DNA from 4 places in the Pseudomonas anguilliseptica genome. Region 2 is predicted to be linked to each of the others. Evidence: riboswitches for the same ligand, from Rfam matches in the RefSeq annotation. Region 2 holds a riboswitch; each other region holds the start of a gene.
What was found. Region 2 has a riboswitch for cobalamin ahead of BLW24_RS13410 (energy-coupling factor ABC transporter permease). Riboswitches for the same ligand answer to the same signal wherever they lie in the genome.
Positions count from the first base shown of each region.

Region 1 (4,169 bases), 1.8 Mb from region 2:
TATGCTGGTGATCCTCAACGACAACGATATGTCGATCTCCAAGAACGTTGGCGGTCTGTCCAACTACCTGGCCAAGATCCTCTCCAGCCGCACCTACGCCAGCATGCGCGAGGGCAGCAAGAAGATCCTCTCGCGCCTGCCAGGCGCCTGGGAGATCGCGCGCAAGACCGAAGAACACGCCAAGGGCATGCTGGTGCCCGGCACCCTGTTCGAGGAGCTGGGTTGGAACTATATCGGCCCGATCGACGGCCATGATCTGCCGACCCTGCTCGCCACCCTGCGCAATATGCGCGACCTCGATGGCCCGCAGTTTCTCCATGTGGTGACCAAGAAGGGCAAGGGCTTCGCCCCGGCCGAAGCCGACCCGATCGGCTACCACGCGATTACCAAGCTGGAGCCGATCAACGCGCCGGCCACTCCCAAGCAAGCCAGCGGGCCGAAATACTCCAGCGTATTCGGCCAGTGGCTGTGCGATATGGCCGCGACAGACCCGCGTCTGGTCGGCATCACCCCGGCGATGAAGGAAGGCTCCGATCTGGTGGCGTTCAGCGAACGCTATCCCGAGCGCTATTTCGATGTGGCCATCGCCGAACAGCACGCGGTGACCCTGGCCGCCGGCATGGCCTGCGATGGCGCCAAGCCGGTGGTGGCGATCTATTCCACCTTCCTCCAGCGCGCCTATGACCAGCTGATTCACGACGTGGCCGTGCAGCACCTCGACGTGCTGTTCGCCATCGACCGCGCCGGCCTGGTCGGCGAAGACGGTCCGACCCACGCCGGCAGCTTCGATATTTCCTACCTGCGCTGCATCCCCGGCATGCTGGTGATGACCCCGAGCGATGAAAACGAACTGCGCCGCATGCTGACCACCGGCCACCTGCTCAACGGCCCGGCCGCCGTGCGCTACCCACGCGGCAGCGGCCCGAATGCCACCATCGAGCCAGGTCTGGAGCCACTGGAAATCGGCAAGGGCGTCGTTCGTCGCCAAGGCAGCAAAGCAGCCTTGCTGGTATTCGGCGTACAACTGAGTGAGGCGCTCAAGGTGGGCGATGCACTCGACGCCACCGTGGTCGACATGCGCTTTGTCAAACCGCTGGATGAGGCCCTGGTACGCCAGCTGGCAGCCAGCCACGAACTGCTGGTGACCATCGAAGAAAACAGCGTGATGGGCGGTGCTGGCAGCGCAGTCAGCGAGTTCCTCGCCCACGCGAACATCCTCAAGCCAGTGCTGCACCTGGGCCTGCCCGACTACTACGTCGAGCACGCCAAACCGGCGCAGATGCTTGCCGAATGCGGGTTGGATGCCACCGGTATCGAAGCCGCCATCCGAGCGCGCCTCGCCAGCTTTTCTGCATGAGCACCGCTCATCCAGAGCTGAGCCAGGCTTGCTTGTAATTCATCCACCCGCGCATTAAGGTGCGCGGCGTTTTACTTCCGTCAAGGTGCGCCCTTCCACAGTGAAGCGGCGTTAAACGGGAAGCCGGTGCGTTCTGACGAACCATCCCGGCGCAGCCCCCGCAACGGTAATCGACCGCAGAGCCGTTCTGCACGTCACCTCAACGCCACTGGGTCATCCGGGAAGGCGAGGCGGCGCACGTCGAGAGCCCGGAGACCGGCCTTGCAGGATGTGACTGGTGTTGCGGAGGGCATCACCGTCAAGCTCAGGCTGCGCCCGCGCGCCCGTTCTTGCCCCTGCCCTTCTCAAAAGTCGTTCGACCTTTTGAGGATTCTCTACGTGAAATTGTCCCGTCTTGCCCTGGCTGTGGCGCTGCTGCCGCTGGCTGCTCATGCCGAATCAACCGATAACCATCAGGACGCGCTGAAATTACCAGCACTGGTGATCACCTCCGGTCGCCAAGTCGAAACCCGCCAACAGGCTACTGCTGCCACCTCGGTCTTCACTCGCCAGGACATCGAACGCCTGCAAGTAAGTAGCGTGCCCGAACTGCTAAATCGTGCACCCGGCATTTCTATCGTGCAGAACGGTGGTCGCGGCAGCCTGACCAGCGTATTTATCCGCGGTGCCAATGCCAACCAGACGCTGGTACTCGTCGATGGTGTACGCCTCAACGCGGCAGCCAGCGGTCTAGCCCGCCTGGAGTTTATAAGCCCCGAGCAGATAGAGCGGGTTGAGGTGGTGCGTGGGCCGCGCTCGGCGCTTTATGGCGCCGACGCCATCGGCGGGGTCATCCAGATTTTCACGCGCCGTGGCGAAACTGGCCTGCAGCCGCGCCTACGCCTGTCTGCAGGCACTCAGCAGACCTTCGAGCGCAGCCTTGGCCTTTCCGGTGGCAACGAACAGACTCGCTTCGACCTGGGTGCCAGCCTCGACGAAAGCGCAGGCTTTGACCGCTCCAATGACTCCCGAGGGCGCGATGGTGACCACGATGGCGTACGCCGCAAAGCCCTAAACCTGAGCCTGGAGCATCGCTTTCATGAGCGCCTGACGGGCGGTTTCAATTTGCTCGATCAGCGCGGCGAAACCGAATACGACGACCTGTTCAGCTTCGATCCGGGTAACCCCAGCGAACGCTTCAGCCTATCCAGCGTCGCGGGGCACTTGGAAGCTCAGCTTCTGGACACATGGAGCAGTCGCGTGGAAATTGGCCATATCGAGGACAAGAGCGACAACCGTGATGACTTCAATGCATCGAACAATTTTGCCTTCAACACCTACCGCGACTCCGCCAGTTGGCTGAACACCCTGACCCTGGGCGAGGCGCATCAGCTGCTGCTAGGCGCGGACTGGTATGAAGACCGCCTAACCAGCAGCACCGCTTTCAGCGAAAATGAACGCTGGAACCAGGCAGCTTTCGCCCAGCATCGTTTCCAGGGTGATGGATTCGCCACCGAATTGGGCCTTCGTCATGACGACAACGAACAATTCGGCAGCGAAAGTACGCTAAACGCGGCGCTGACCCTCAACCTCAGCCAACAACTGGATCTTTTGCTCAGTTATGGTGAAGGCTTCCACGCACCGACTTTCAACGATCTGTACTTCCCAACGTCAGCGTTTTACGGCGGCAACCCGGACCTCGCACCTGAGCACTCGAAAACCTATGAAGTGCAATTACGCGGCGAGCATCTGAATACCCTCTGGAGCCTTGCCGCCAACCGCACCGAAGTAAAAGACCTGATTACCGTGGTAAGTGACCCAGTGACGTTCTTCAGCCAGCCACAGAACGTCAGTCAAGCACGCCTTCAAGGCCTGGAGCTTAGCCTTGAGCGAAACCTGCTGGGCTGGCAGGCCGTATTGTCCGCCGGCTGGGTCGATCCGCGTGACCGTGAAAGTGGGCATACCTTACCGAGACGCGCCAAGCGCAGCCTCAACCTGGATCTTGACCGTCAGTTCGGCGATTTTGGCGCAGGCCTGACCTGGCAAGCGGTATCCAGCCGCTACGACGACGCTGCGAACACACGCGAAATTGCTGGTTATGGCCTGCTCGGCCTACGCGGCAGCTGGAAAATGAGTAAAGAACTGCAATGGCAGGTGAAAGTCGACAACCTGCTAGGCAAGGCTTACAGCCAGGCCACCTACAGCCGCCCGGACGATGCGTTCTTCAACAGCGTGACGCGTTATGGCTTTCGAGAGGAAGGTCGCAGCGGGATGCTATCGCTGACCTGGACACCCGACCTTTAAGAGGTGGGCGTATGCAGCCGCTCGGCTGCATACGACTTAAAACCAACGCATCACAAGCTAACCTCTACGAGCAGGAAAACCCCGGTCAGCGCGCCTCAGCCAACCGCTCACACAACGTCCCCACCGCCCCCAGCATCTGAAAGCTCGGCCGCTCCAGGCCAGCATCCGGCACCAACCACAGCTGTTTACGCTTAACTGCGGCTACCCCCGGCCAGATGCGCCAGGCATCCAGCTGCCCCTGCACGCCCGCCAGAATCACCTCGGGATTACGCTGCAGCACTGCCTCCACGCTAACCTGTGGTGCGGGCAAGGTGAGTTCGGCAAAGATATTCTCGGCCCCGCAGATACGCAGGGCATCGCTGATAATCTGCTGGCCGCCAATGGTGTACAGCGGCGTATTCCAGACCTGATAGAACAGGCGCAATGGCTGCTTGCGCTGATAACGCTGACGCAGCGCGGCCAGGCCGCTATTGAATTGCTGATGCAACTGCCGGCCTCGCTCAGCGCGGCCAACTCGCATACCGATTTC
Region 1 is NZ_FNSC01000001.1:937,423-941,591, forward strand. It holds gene dxs (1-deoxy-D-xylulose-5-phosphate synthase) at 1-1,357, shown strand, start outside; cobalamin riboswitch at 1,424-1,635, shown strand; gene BLW24_RS04460 (TonB-dependent receptor domain-containing protein) at 1,736-3,640, shown strand; gene BLW24_RS04465 (cobalamin-binding protein) at 3,726-4,169, opposite strand, start outside.
Region 1: another riboswitch for cobalamin. It lies ahead of BLW24_RS04460 (TonB-dependent receptor domain-containing protein); the one in region 2 lies ahead of BLW24_RS13410 (energy-coupling factor ABC transporter permease).

Region 2 (4,169 bases):
GCGAATAAATTGGTCGACGTAGCGGTGGTAGTTGGTCAGCAGAATCCACGACTGCACATGCCGCCAGTCGCTGCCGGTGTAGTGCACCAGGCGGCGCAGGGAGAAATCCACCCGCGCCGCATCGAACAGCGCCAGCGGCAGTGGGTCGGTGTTTTCCCAGTCGTACAGGCCATCGGCGGTGCCGTCGGTGGCGGCGGACAGGTCAGTGCTGGGGAACACCCGCGCCAATTCGGCGGCAGTGACCCCGGAGCCAGCCAGCTCATCGCCCTGCTCGACCACGTACGGATAAGGAATGTTCTGCTGGCTGATACCCACTTCCACGCGCACGGTGAAGTCGTTCATCAACGGGCGCAGCTGCTCCAGCAGGTATTTGCGAAACGCCGCCGGGTGGGTCACGGTGACGCTGTAAGTGCCGGGCACCTGCACCTTGGCATAGGCGCGCACGGTGGTTGGCACCTCGCCCTGGCACAGGTAGATCAGGCGCAGCTCCGGGTAGCGAAAACGCGACTGCTCCTCGGCATCCGGCTTGATACGTTCCTTGAGATAGCGCTTGAGCGCCTGACTCAAGCCCGTGGTCGCCTGCAGGTGCAGGGCGGCCAGACGATCCACCGCTTCTTCAGCGGTGTTGGCGACAATAAAATCATCGGAACAAGGGTTCACAAGGCACCTTCCTGGCTGATCGGAATGGCTCTATCTTGCCCTGATCCGCCGCGCTTGTGATAGCGCGACGTTATCCGCGCAGGCTACTTGAGCAACGTCTTGAGATCCTCGGGCACAGCCTGTGGGGTCAGCGGGCCGACGCGCCGGGCACCCGGATTACCTAGGGGATAAAACCCCAGCAGCGACCCCAGGCTACCGGGGATGCGCAGCAGTTGTGCCAGCCCCTCGGACCAGTCTCGCTGGCGCCAGGCCCAAGCGAACATCCATAGATGGCTGCGCAGGTGTTCGCTGAAATAGCGCTGACCGAGAATATGCGCCCGCTCCAGATGGCGCAGCTCGGCAGCAGGATCAGTGCCGCGCAGGGCGCGGGCCAGTTGGTATTCCTGCCAGAAGGCTTGTTCACGGGTCATGGCAACGCTCCTATTTTCAAGCTGCGTCGCAGTCTGCAAGTGCGGGGCGGCCCCCAGGCCAAGCATCCGTTGCTAATCTTCTGTCGGCCAATTGCCTAAGGAACGCTCATGCCGCGCGCCCTGCTCACCCTTGTGCTCTGTCTGTTACCCAGTTTTCTGCTGGCAGATCGCCTGGATGGCCATTACCTGACCACGCTGGATGGCCAGCCAGCCGAAATGCACCTGCGCAGCCAGGGCAAACAGGTCACGGGGGAGTATGTGGAAGGTGGCAGGTTGCGCCTGCAGATCAGCGGCAGCTTTGACGGCCAGTTGCTCAGCGCGCAGATCAGCGAAGCGCAGTCCGGGCAGCTGATTGCCAATATGAATGCCACTTACGCCAATGGCATGCTTAACGCTCATATTGCCGCACGCAACCCGACGACTGGGGCAACCCTGGAACGCAAGGCGCTGTTCCACCGGCAGAACTTGAGTGCAGTAGCCGCTCAAGCAAGCAACCCAAGCAGCAGCGCCACACGCGATCCGGCACTGATCGGCACTTGGGTACACGAGAAGATCATCAACAGCGGCGGCGCCAATTTCGCCTCTATGACCACTCAGATGATTCTGCAACTGCAGGGCGACGGCAGCGTTTCACAATGGACACGCAGCGTGGCAGGTGGCGCCGACTGGAACTACGACAGCCCTGGCGAGCTGCAATACAGCGGCCGTTGGCAGAGTAACAACGGCCTGTTGGAAGTGCAGAGGCAAGGCCGCAGTGACTATCAGCCCGCTGCCTACTATCGCTTCAGTGACCAGTACCTGGTCACTGAGAGCAATACCGGCAAGCTGATCTGGCAGCGTCGCCAGTAATCAATCAGGCCGGTTGATGCAGGCGCGAGTTGAACAACGGCCCACGGCTATACGCGGACAGCGCCTTGGCAGCGGCCAACACACCCAGATCGACCAGCGGCTCGATCAGGATCACGCTCATATAGGCCAGGCCAAAACTGCCCACGGCCGCCAGGTTCTCGCCGGAGAAGCCGTTGCCGTAGAACGCCCAGAAGCCGACCCAGGCGACGATGCCGCCCTGATAGGCCGTCGACAGCGCCAGCGCCTGCTTGTAGGAGAGGTCCACATAGGCAGTACCCGGCGCGATAATGCGCTTGGCCAGCACACTGATAGCCCACAGCGGCACCAGCAGCGTAGTGACGTTCATGCCGTATTGCGGCAGGTCGAACTGAGCGAACAGCAGCCCCTGCAGGAGCAGGCCGAGCGCCAGACCAACAGCCGTAGCACCGGCGCCGAACAGCAGCAGCAGGGTCGAACCGAGGATCAGATGCACCTCGGAAACCCCGACCGCGTGGTGCGGAAATACTTCAAAGAAGCAGAACACCAGAGCAGTGGTCAGCACGCTGCGTAATGCCAGGGCGGCAGCGCCGCCATTGTCACGCACGCTGTCGAGCGCAAGCTTGGCGCAAAGGCCAAAGGCACCTGCGGCGGTTGCATAGCCGAGGAAGATTTTGGCGCCAGTAACGACTTCTGGTTCGATGTGCATAGAGATTCCTGTACCGCGCCCACCGCGCGATGATCCGGATTGAGGGGATGGGCATAAGCGCCCGGCTTCGATGGCAGGTCTCCTGGCTCACGGCTTGACACTGCGCCCGCCTTCCCGACCTTGCAGTCAGTGGCATCTGGGCTTCGCTCGCCGTTTACAGTTGCGGGGGCAGCCAGGGCATTGGCGACGTGCGCTTCACCCTGTTCCCTTTTCATCCAGCCGCATCACACGGGCTGGAACCATCGGCGGCCACCTTACCCGGCGGCCGCGAGAAATGACAGAGCCCGACGTTTACCGCGCAGGCAAACCAACGGACTGGGTAGCGCCTGACGCCGTATGACGCAAGCAGGTGAAGACGCCATTGGCAGTGGCGCACAGCAGCCCCTGAGCATCGTGCAGCGTGGCCTGCACCGCGACCTCTCGCCCTTCGCGCTGCTGCACGCAGGCTTCAGTACGTAGCGGCAAAGCCGCAAGGCCAATCGGGCGCAGGTAATTCGCCTGCAGGCTGGCGGTCACGTAGACCTCCGAGGCACTGGCCTGCGAATACACCGCCAACCCCAACGCCGCATCGAACAGCGTGGCGGTATAGCCGCCATGCACACCGCCAAGCGGATTGAAGTGCACGGCCGGCGGCTGACTGCTGAAGCTCGCCACCCCGGCTGCGGCCTGCAGCTGGGAGATACCGTAATCCGCCGCAATATCGCCGGTCAGCCAGACCTTCAACCGCTCAAACAGACTGCCGTGCATGTTCAGGCCTCAGATCAGGTGCGGCGTACTGCGCGCCACCAGCGCTTCGACATTCACCCCACGCGGCAGGGTGCCGTAGACCCGCCCGCCCTGACCACCCAGACGACTGGCGATAAAGGCATCGGAGACCTCGGCATTGCCGGCTTCCAGCAGCAGTTTGGCCTGCAGCGCCAGAGCCACATCTTCGGTGAGCTGACGGGCGCGGTACTGGATATCGGCGGTGTCACGGAAATCTGCCTGCAGTTGCGCAATATGGGCTTTCAGCAGCGCATCGCCGTGACCGTCGCCGAGCTCATGGAACAGCGCATCAAGCACGCCCGGCTCCTTGGACAGCGCGCGCAGCACGTCCAGGCACTGCACGTTGCCCGAACCTTCCCAGGTCGAGTTGACCGGTGCTTCGCGGTACAGCCTTGGGAGGATGGTGTCCTCGACATACCCGGCACCGCCCATGCACTCGGCAGCCTCGTTGATCATGGCCGGCGCGCGTTTGCAGATCCAATACTTGCCCACGGCGGTGACCAGGCGAGCGAACTTGTCTTCCTGCTCATCGTGCGGGTTATCCAGCGCCTTGCCCATGCGCATGGTCAGCGCCAGCGCCGCTTCGCTTTCCAGGGCCAGGTCAGCCAGTACGTTCTGCATCAGCGGCTGCTCGCTGAGTACCCGCCCCCCAACCTGACGGTGCGCGCAGTGATGCGCGGCCTGAGTCAGGGCCTGACGCATCAGCGCGCTGGAGCCAATCATGCAGTCGAAGCGGGTCAGCGCGACCATTTCGATAATGGTCGGCACACCACGACCTTCCTCGCCAACCATCCAGGCCA
Region 2 is NZ_FNSC01000001.1:2,763,628-2,767,796, reverse strand. It holds gene amn (AMP nucleosidase) at 1-660, opposite strand, end outside; gene BLW24_RS13420 (DUF3703 domain-containing protein) at 744-1,070, opposite strand; gene BLW24_RS13415 (hypothetical protein) at 1,179-1,919, shown strand; gene BLW24_RS13410 (energy-coupling factor ABC transporter permease) at 1,924-2,604, opposite strand; cobalamin riboswitch at 2,660-2,863, opposite strand; gene BLW24_RS13405 (PaaI family thioesterase) at 2,896-3,351, opposite strand; gene BLW24_RS13400 (acyl-CoA dehydrogenase family protein) at 3,361-4,169, opposite strand, start outside.

Region 3 (4,169 bases), 1.2 Mb from region 2:
CGTCGCCTTGCTCAAAGGCACCGACGTCGACCAGCCGCGCAATCTGGCCAAGAGCGTAACGGTTGAGTAAGCAGGAGCCAGCCTATGCGGCGTGATCTTAAGGAATAAAGTCTGTTCGAAATGAATAAAGTCTGTTCGAGCCAGAAATGGCTCGAACCCGTTTATCTCTCCTTTCTATGTTGTTGGCTTTCTTGGCGCGTCGCTGGCGCAGATTACCGGCCTGTTCGTACCGCTGACGGTGATGCTGCTGTGTTTCATCATGGGCCTGCAGAACGCGCTGATTACTAAGCTCTCCAGGGCGGAAATCCGTACCACCCATATCACCGGAATCATCACTGACATCGGTATCGAGCTAGGCAAGCTGTTCTATTGGAATCGCACGCGTGGCCCTGATATCGCTCGGGTGATGGCCGACCGCCAACGCCTGCGGGTGCTCAGCCTGTTGGCGCTGTACTTCTTCCTCGGTGGGGTGCTCGGCGCATTGGGTTTCAACCACCTGGGTTATATCGCCACCGTGCCGCTGGCCTTGCTGCTGGTGTTATTGGCCAGTGTGCCGGCGCTGGATGATCTGCTGCTGCTCACGCGGCGCGTATTGCGTCGATAAGCTTGGCCGGCTCCCCGCGGCTCAGTCTTCTGCCGGTCTGAACAGGTGCCGATGCTCGGCGTTGTACAGCGCCGAGTCGGCGAACTGTTCGGCGTGCAGCACGCGGCCGACGAGAATCAGCGCGGTGCGGCGAAAGCCCTTCGCGCGTACCTGTTCCTCAATGGTGGCGAGGGTGCCGCTGACCCAATCTTGATCAGGCCAGCTGGCGCGGTGCACGACGGCAATCGGGCAATCCGCGCCATAATGCGGCAGCAGCTCAGTGACGATTTTGCTCAGGTGCACCACGCCCAGGTGGATAGCCATGGTCGCGCCATGGCGGGCCAGATCGTGCAGATGCTCACCCGCCGGCATCTCCGACTTGCTCGCATAGCGGGTGAGAATCAGCGTTTGTGATACCTCGGGCAGGGTTAGTTCGCTTTCCAGCAAGGCAGCGCAGGCCGCGGTGGCCGTCACCCCGGGGATGATCTCGAAGGCAATGCCCAGCCGGCGCAGGTGGCGGATCTGCTCGCCAATCGCGCCATACAGCGAGGGGTCGCCGGAGTGCACGCGGGCCACATCCTGGCCTTTGCCGTGGGCCTGGCGGATCAGTTCGATGATTTCATCCAGGTGCAGCTCGGCGGTGTTGATCACCTGCTCAGCGCTATGGCCTTGTAGTACGGCCTCGGGCACCAGCGAGCCGGCATAGAGAATCACCGGGCAGCTGCGCAGCAGGCGCTGGCCCTTGACGGTGATCAGCTCGGGGTCGCCGGGGCCGGCGCCGATAAAGTAGACGGTCATGACAAATCCTTGGGCGCAATCGACGCCAGCGCACAGGTGGCGCTGGCGTTGCGGGTTTTTTCGCCGAGCAGACGCGCCGGTTGGCCGCCCAGCCGTTCAGCCAGGGTCAGGGCGCAGGGTTCGGCGACGGCGGGGCTGCCGGTGGCGGCCAGGGTGAGCGGCGAGCCTTGCACGAGGTGTTGATAGGGCTGCAGTTCTTCTGCGCTGAAGCAGTTCAGCTGCAGACCCAGGCGCTGAGCCAGTGCCAGCAGGCTCGGCTCGTCGCGTTTATGCGCGATGCTGGCCAATCCGGCCAGGTTATCCACAGTCAGGCCATACGCCTGCAGGCTGTGAATCAGCAATGTGGATAAATCTTCAACGCTGCAGCCGCTGCGGCAGCCAAGCCCGGCGACCACTTGAATGATGGCCGCGGGACGAGTATCGGCAGGGCTGGGCATCATCTAATAGCGCTCGGTGTGTGCGGCGGCGTAGCTCACCATGGCGGCCGGCAGTGGTCAACCGCGATTGACCGGCCGCCATGGCCTGCGTAGCCTTGTCGCGTTCGAGGTTCTTCGTGGGCATGCCCATGAAGCTAAGAGGGAACAGGGTGAATGCCCTGGCTGCCCCCGCAACTGTGAACGGTCCAAAGCCCTTCGATACACCACTGCCGTACGGCGGGAAGGTAGAAGGGTGGCGCAACGCGCAGACCGTGAGCCAGGAGACCTGCCTCGTCGCGTTTTCGACAACCGGGCGGGGTGATCCGGTGGTGTTGGCTGACAGCCCCGTGGCTGTCATGTCTGTGCCGCCTCCTGCTCGTCTTTCTATCGACGTCACGCAGGACTCGCCATGCAAACCCTCGCCAAACTTCCCGTCACCATCGTTACCGGCTTCCTCGGCGCCGGAAAAACCACCCTGTTGCGGCATATGCTCGGCCACGCCGACGGGCGGCGTATCGCGGTGATCGTCAACGAGTTCGGCGAGCTGGGCATCGACGGCGAAATCCTCAAGCAGTGCTCCATCGGCTGCAGCGAAGAAGAAGCCAACGGGCGCATCTTCGAACTGGCCAACGGTTGCCTGTGCTGCACCGTGCAGGAAGAGTTCTTCCCAGTGATGCGCGAGCTGGTGGCGCGGCGTGGCGAACTCGACCATATCCTTATCGAAACGTCGGGATTGGCGTTGCCCAAGCCGCTGGTGCAAGCCTTTAACTGGCCGGAAATCCGCAACGCCTGCACCGTCGATGCGGTGATCACCGTGGTCGACAGCCCTGCCGTGGCCGCCGGCACCTTCGCCGCCTTCCCCGATCAGGTCGATGCGCAGCGCAAGCTCGACCCTAATCTGGATCACGAATCGCCGCTGCACGAGCTGTTCGCCGACCAGCTGGCCAGCGCCGACCTGGTGATTCTCAACAAGGCCGACCTGCTCGATGCCGCCGCCCTGGCTGCGGTGCGCACTGAAGTGGCGGAAGAGCTGCCGCCGGCGGTGAAAATCATCGAAGCCCATGGCGGCGAGCTGCCGCTGGACGTGCTGCTGGGCCTGAACTGCGAGACCGAGCTGCATATCGAGGGCCGCAAGACCCACCATGACCTGGAAGGCCATGAAGACCACGATCACGACGAATTCGCCTCGTTCCACGTGGAACTGCCTGAGGCCGAGGAGGCCCGTCTGCTGCAAGCGCTGAAGGAGGCCGTCAGCAAACACGGCATCCTGCGCATTAAGGGCTTTGCGGCGATTCCCGGCAAACCGATGCGCCTGCTGCTGCAGGGCGTTGGTCAACGTTTCGACAAACACTTCGACCGCACCTGGCAGGCCGATGAGCCGCGCATCACCCGCCTGGTGGTGATTGGCCAGACCCTGGATCAGGCCGCTATCGAAGCCGAACTGCAAGCCGCGCTGGCCTAAATATGTGGGAGGGGCTTTAGCCGCGAGCCTTATAAGGCCTGTCGCGGCTAAAGCCCCTCCCACGGTGAATTGCCATGCATCTATTGCGCACCCAGCCCGGCAGCCAGCTGCCGGTCGATAGCATTGCCGATCTCGGCCAGACCCCGGCCGAGCTGGTGATTCTCTGCACCGGAGATTCGCACCTGTCGCTGCTGGCCGAAGCGGCGCGCCAGTTGCCGGCGGATTACCCCAGCCTGCGCCTGGCCAGCCCGGCGCAGCTGAGCAATCACGCCTCGGTGGACTTCTACGTCGAGCAGGTGCTGCAGCACGCCAAGGTGATTTTGATCTCGGTGCACGGCGGCGTCAGCTACTGGCGCTACGGCATCGAGCGCGTGGTCGAACTGGCCGAGCGCGGCGCGCGGGTGATTATGGTGCCGGGCGACGACAGCCCTGATCCCGAGCTGATGGGCCTCAGCAATGTCGATAGCGAGAGCGCCCACAGGCTCTGGCAGTTTCTGCGGCAGGGCGGCGCGGGCAATGCGTTGCAGCTATTTAACTGCATCGCCAGCGAGTGGCTACAGCGCGAGTATTCTTGGGTAGAACCACAGCCGCTGCCGCGCGTGGGCCTGTATCACCCGCAGTTGGCCAATCCAAGCCTGGCCGATTGGCAAGCCAGCTGGCAGGCCGATGCGCCGGTGGCGGCGCTGCTGTTCTACCGCACCCAGGTGCAGGCGGCGAATACCGGGTTTATCGATCAGTTTTGCCAGCGGCTGCAGGCCCAGGGGCTTAATCCACTGCCGATTGCCGTGGCCAGCCTCAAGGAGGCGGCCTGTCTGACCCAGGTCGAGGACTGGCTGGAGCAAGCCGATGCCCGCCTGATTATCAATACCACCGCCTTTGCCCTGTCTAACCCGGAAGCGCCAAGCGCGCG
Region 3 is NZ_FNSC01000001.1:1,518,657-1,522,825, reverse strand. It holds gene glmS (glutamine--fructose-6-phosphate transaminase (isomerizing)) at 1-70, shown strand, start outside; partial or broken gene BLW24_RS07435 (DUF1275 family protein) at 185-577, shown strand; gene cobM (precorrin-4 C(11)-methyltransferase) at 626-1,381, opposite strand; gene BLW24_RS07425 (cobalamin biosynthesis protein) at 1,378-1,818, opposite strand; cobalamin riboswitch at 1,909-2,104, shown strand; gene cobW (cobalamin biosynthesis protein CobW) at 2,207-3,259, shown strand; gene cobN (cobaltochelatase subunit CobN) at 3,334-4,169, shown strand, end outside.
Region 3: another riboswitch for cobalamin. It lies ahead of cobW (cobalamin biosynthesis protein CobW); the one in region 2 lies ahead of BLW24_RS13410 (energy-coupling factor ABC transporter permease).

Region 4 (4,169 bases), 1.3 Mb from region 2:
TAATGGGCGCGGTGGTCGATGCCCAGCTCCTGCAGCACACGGCGGACTTTCTCGAAGTTGCGCCCGAGCTTCATCACCACGGCGGCCTCTGCATCTTTCAAGCGCTGCTTAAGTTCATCTTCGGGCAGTACGCCGGAGAGCACGCTCAAGCTCTGGTTGCGGTACACCAGCGGGGTGCCGAGCACCGAGGCGCAGCCGAGCATGGAGCACACGCCGGGCACCACTTCCACCTGGTACTGCGCGGCCAGGCGGTCGTGCAGGTACATATAGGAGCCGTAGAAGAACGGGTCGCCTTCGCAGATCACCGCTACGTCCTGGCCGGCGTCGAGCCGGGCGGCGATCTGCACCGCGCAGGTGTCGTAGAAGTCGCTGATCACATCTTCATAGCTCAGCGGCGCGGCGAGCTTTTCTGTGGTCACCGGGTAGACCAGCGGCAGGCGCTGCTGCGTGTCGGTCAGGTGCTGTTCGATAATGCCGAAGGCGTTGCCGCCCTGGCCCTTGTTGGCTTTGGCCTTGGCCACAAAGTAGCCGACTACATCGGCCGATTGCAGCAGGCGCAGGGCCTTGAGGGTGATCAGCTCCGGGTCGCCGGGGCCGACGCCGATGCCGAGCAGACGGCCTCTTTGCACAGTCATCACTCCACCTCCGTGGCCAGGGCGTTGACCGCCGCCACCGCCATGGCGCTGCCGCCGCGACGGCCGCGCACTATTACATAGGGCACGCCACGGCTGTCGGCGGCGAGGGCGTCCTTGGATTCCGCCGCGCCGATAAAGCCCACTGGCATGCCGATAATCAGCGCCGGTTTCGGCGCGCCGGCATCGAGCATTTCCAGCAGGTAGAACAGCGCGGTGGGGGCGTTGCCGATCACCACCACGCTGCCTTCCAGGTGCTCGCGCCAATGTTCCAATGCGACTGCCGAACGGGTATTACCCAGTGCGCGGGCCTGCTCGATCACGCCGTCGTTATGCAGGGTGCAGATCACCGGGTTGTTGGCGGCCAGGCGCGGGCGGGTGATGCCTTCGGCGACCATCCGTGCATCGCAGAGAATTGCCGCGCCCTTGGCCAGGGCGGCGCGGCCGGCAGCACCGGCCCCGGGGGAGAAGCGCAGATCCTGCACCACATCGACCATGCCGCAGGCGTGGATAACCCGCACGGCGAGCTTTTCCAGATCGGCCGGAATGCTGCTGAGATCGGCCTCGGCACGGATGGTGGCGAAGGACTGACGGTAGATTTCCTGGCCGTCGCGGATGTACTCAAGCATCGCTGTTTCCCGTTGCGCAGTGGGCGGCGAACCAGTCGCCGGCCTCGTCGATTGTTATGGCGCTGGCCAGCAGTTGGCCGAAACCGGCCGCCTCGGGCGTGCGTTGATAAAGCTGGTAATGCCCGGCGCTGCTGGCCAGCAGGGTAAAGGGCGCGGTATGCGCGGCGGCGCAGGAACGCGGGCAGGCGCTGAGATGCACCTGTGGCCGCGCCGTGCTGGTGCGCAGGCGTTCGGCCAGGCGTAGGGCATCGGCCTTGCTGTCGGCCAGGCCCTTGCCGCAGGCGGCTGAGCCGGTGCAGGCGATCAGATTGCTAAGCGGTTCCTGCGCATCGATCAGCAGGCCCAGTGCGCCCAGCTTGTGCAGCAGCTTGTCTGCCGATGGCTTGGGGATATTCGGCAGCAACAGGCCCTGCCAGGGCGTCAGGCGCAGGCTGGCATCGCCACGGTGCTCGGCCAGTTCGGCCAGGGCTTTGAGTTGCGCGGCGTCGATCCGGCCCAGACGCGCGGCGGCGGCGACCATGCACAGGCCGGCCTGCTGCTGTGGATAAATGCCAATGGGTGCGCGTTGGCTGACTGGTTTGCGTTGCCAGTCGGTCGGCGGCGCTTGCACGGCAAAGGGCAGGCACCTTTGCAGCTGTTGCAGCAGCTCGCTGGCGGGAATCACGTTTAGCAGCTGGCGCATCCGGCTATGTGCGTTGCCGGCCAGCTGGAGAAACAGCATCAGCAGTTGTTCCACCAGCTGCACGGCTTGCTTCGCGTCGATTACGCCCAGCGGCTGCTCATCCGGGCAACCGGCCAGGCCAAAGGCCAGTCGCGCCGGCGTGCCGGGCAGGGCACTAAGCCAGATATCGTGGGGATGTTCGTGCATGGCCAGGGCTTCGCCGCCGTCCAGCTGCAGGGCGAACTTGGCTGACAGCCGATGCAGTTCCGGGGTGTTTTGCAGCAGGTCGAGCAGCGCGGTGGCCAGCGGGCGGGTATCGAACAGGGCGTGCGGATCGATGCCGGCGGCGGGGCTCAGCAGCAGGTTGCGCACATCGTCGGCAGCCGGGTTGCTCGGGCCGAGGCCGGCGGCCAGTAGGTGTTCAATCAGCTCGGCCTGCTGGCCGGCCAATACACCACGAATCTGCAGATTGCTGCGGTTGGTCAGCTCCAGCACGCCACTGGCGCAGCGCTCGGTGGCCTCGGCGATGGCCCGTGCCTGGTCGCTGCTCAGCACGCCACCGGCCAGCTTGACCCGACAGATGCCACCGTCCAGCGCCTGAACGATACGCAGCAGGCCGGGGCACGCGCTGGGGCGTGAGAGGGGCGAGTCGACGATGCTTGGACGGTCGCGCAACAAGTTCACCAGCAACAACGAACCTGTCTACGATCTGCTGCGCGTCGGCCCTACTGCGTTAAAACCAGGCTCGGAATGCTCATGTACAGCTCGTACACTCCGCTTCCTCGCCTGTTTTTGCCTTGTAGGGCTCTAGCTCGCTAGATCGAAAACAGGTTCTACGACGCGGCGACCGAACCAGCGAAATCCACCCACGGGGGGATTTCATGGCATCGGTACACCCCGCCCGATGTTGGCACTCGCGACCAGCGTCGTCGGCAGGTCTCCTGGCTGACAGGTCATCATCTGCTGCGGCCTTCCCGGTTTCCCAGTGGCGCAGTTGCGGCAGACTCGCTGTTTACAGTTGCGGGGGCAGTTCGGTCACGATCAGCGGATCGCTCCGGATTCCCTCTTAGGCCCTATGCACAGTGGCGGTGGGCACCGACGAAGGCTGTATTATGCCCGCTTTGCGCGCAGGCACGACAGCCAGCTGGTCGGGCGACGCGCTAATGTCGGTTTGAGGAAAGCGCATGACGGCCTGGTTAACCCTGGTAGGCATTGGTGAAGACGGCTATGCCGGCCTGGGTGAGGCGGCGCGGCGGGCGCTGGGCGAGGCGCAGTGGATAGTCGGCAGCCCACGGCAGCTGGCGCTGTTGCCCAGCGATCTGCCGGGGCAGCACGAACTCTGGCCGAGCCCCTTTAGCCTGGAGTCGGTATTGGCGCGGCGCGGGATGCCGGTATGCGTACTGGCCAGCGGTGACCCGCTGTTCTATGGGGTTGGCGCAAGCCTGGCGCGGCAGCTGCCGGCTGAGGAGTTGCGGGTGTTTTCTGCGCCCTCGTCGGTGTCACTGGCCGCCGCCCGTATGGGTTGGCCGTTGCAGGAGGTGAGGGTGCTGTCGCTGGTGGCGCGGCCGTTGGCGGCGTTGCAGGCGCAGCTTTTCCCCGGAGCGCGGCTGCTGTTATTGAGCAATGACGGCGACAGCCCGGCGGCGGTGGCCGAGTTGCTGCGGGCGCGCGGTTTTGGCCCTAGCCGTTTGACCCTGCTGGAGCATCTGGGCGGCGCTCAGGAACGACGCATCGATGGCCTGGCCAGCGATTGGGCAGTGCCGCGTGCTGCCGATCTTAATCTGCTGGCGGTCGAGTGCGTGGCGGGTGTCGAGGCGCGCTTGCTGCCGCTCACTCCAGGTTTGCTGGACGACGCCTATCGGCACGACGGCCAGCTGACCAAGCGCGACGTGCGCGCCATCACCCTGGCGCGCCTGGCGCCGCAACCCGGTGAGCTGCTCTGGGATGTCGGCGCCGGCTGCGGCTCCATCGGTATCGAGTGGATGCGCGCGTACCCTAGTTGTCGGGCGCTGGCCATCGAGGCCGATGCCGGCCGTCAGGCGCATATTCAGCACAACCGCGATGCCCTCGGCGTGCCCGGCCTGCAACTGGTCGCCGGCCGTGCGCCCGAAGCACTGAGCGGACTGGCTGCGCCGGATGCGATCTTTATCGGCGGCGGGGTGACCATCCCTGGCGTGCTGGAGCAGTGCTGGGCCAGCCTGAAACCAGGCGGGCGGCTGGTGGCCAATGCCGTAACCCTGCAAAGCG
Region 4 is NZ_FNSC01000001.1:1,502,181-1,506,349, reverse strand. It holds gene BLW24_RS07365 (precorrin-2 C(20)-methyltransferase) at 1-638, opposite strand, end outside; gene BLW24_RS07360 (precorrin-8X methylmutase) at 635-1,261, opposite strand; gene cobG (precorrin-3B synthase) at 1,254-2,597, opposite strand; cobalamin riboswitch at 2,837-3,037, opposite strand; gene cbiE (precorrin-6y C5,15-methyltransferase (decarboxylating) subunit CbiE) at 3,107-4,169, shown strand, end outside.
Region 4: another riboswitch for cobalamin. It lies ahead of cobG (precorrin-3B synthase); the one in region 2 lies ahead of BLW24_RS13410 (energy-coupling factor ABC transporter permease).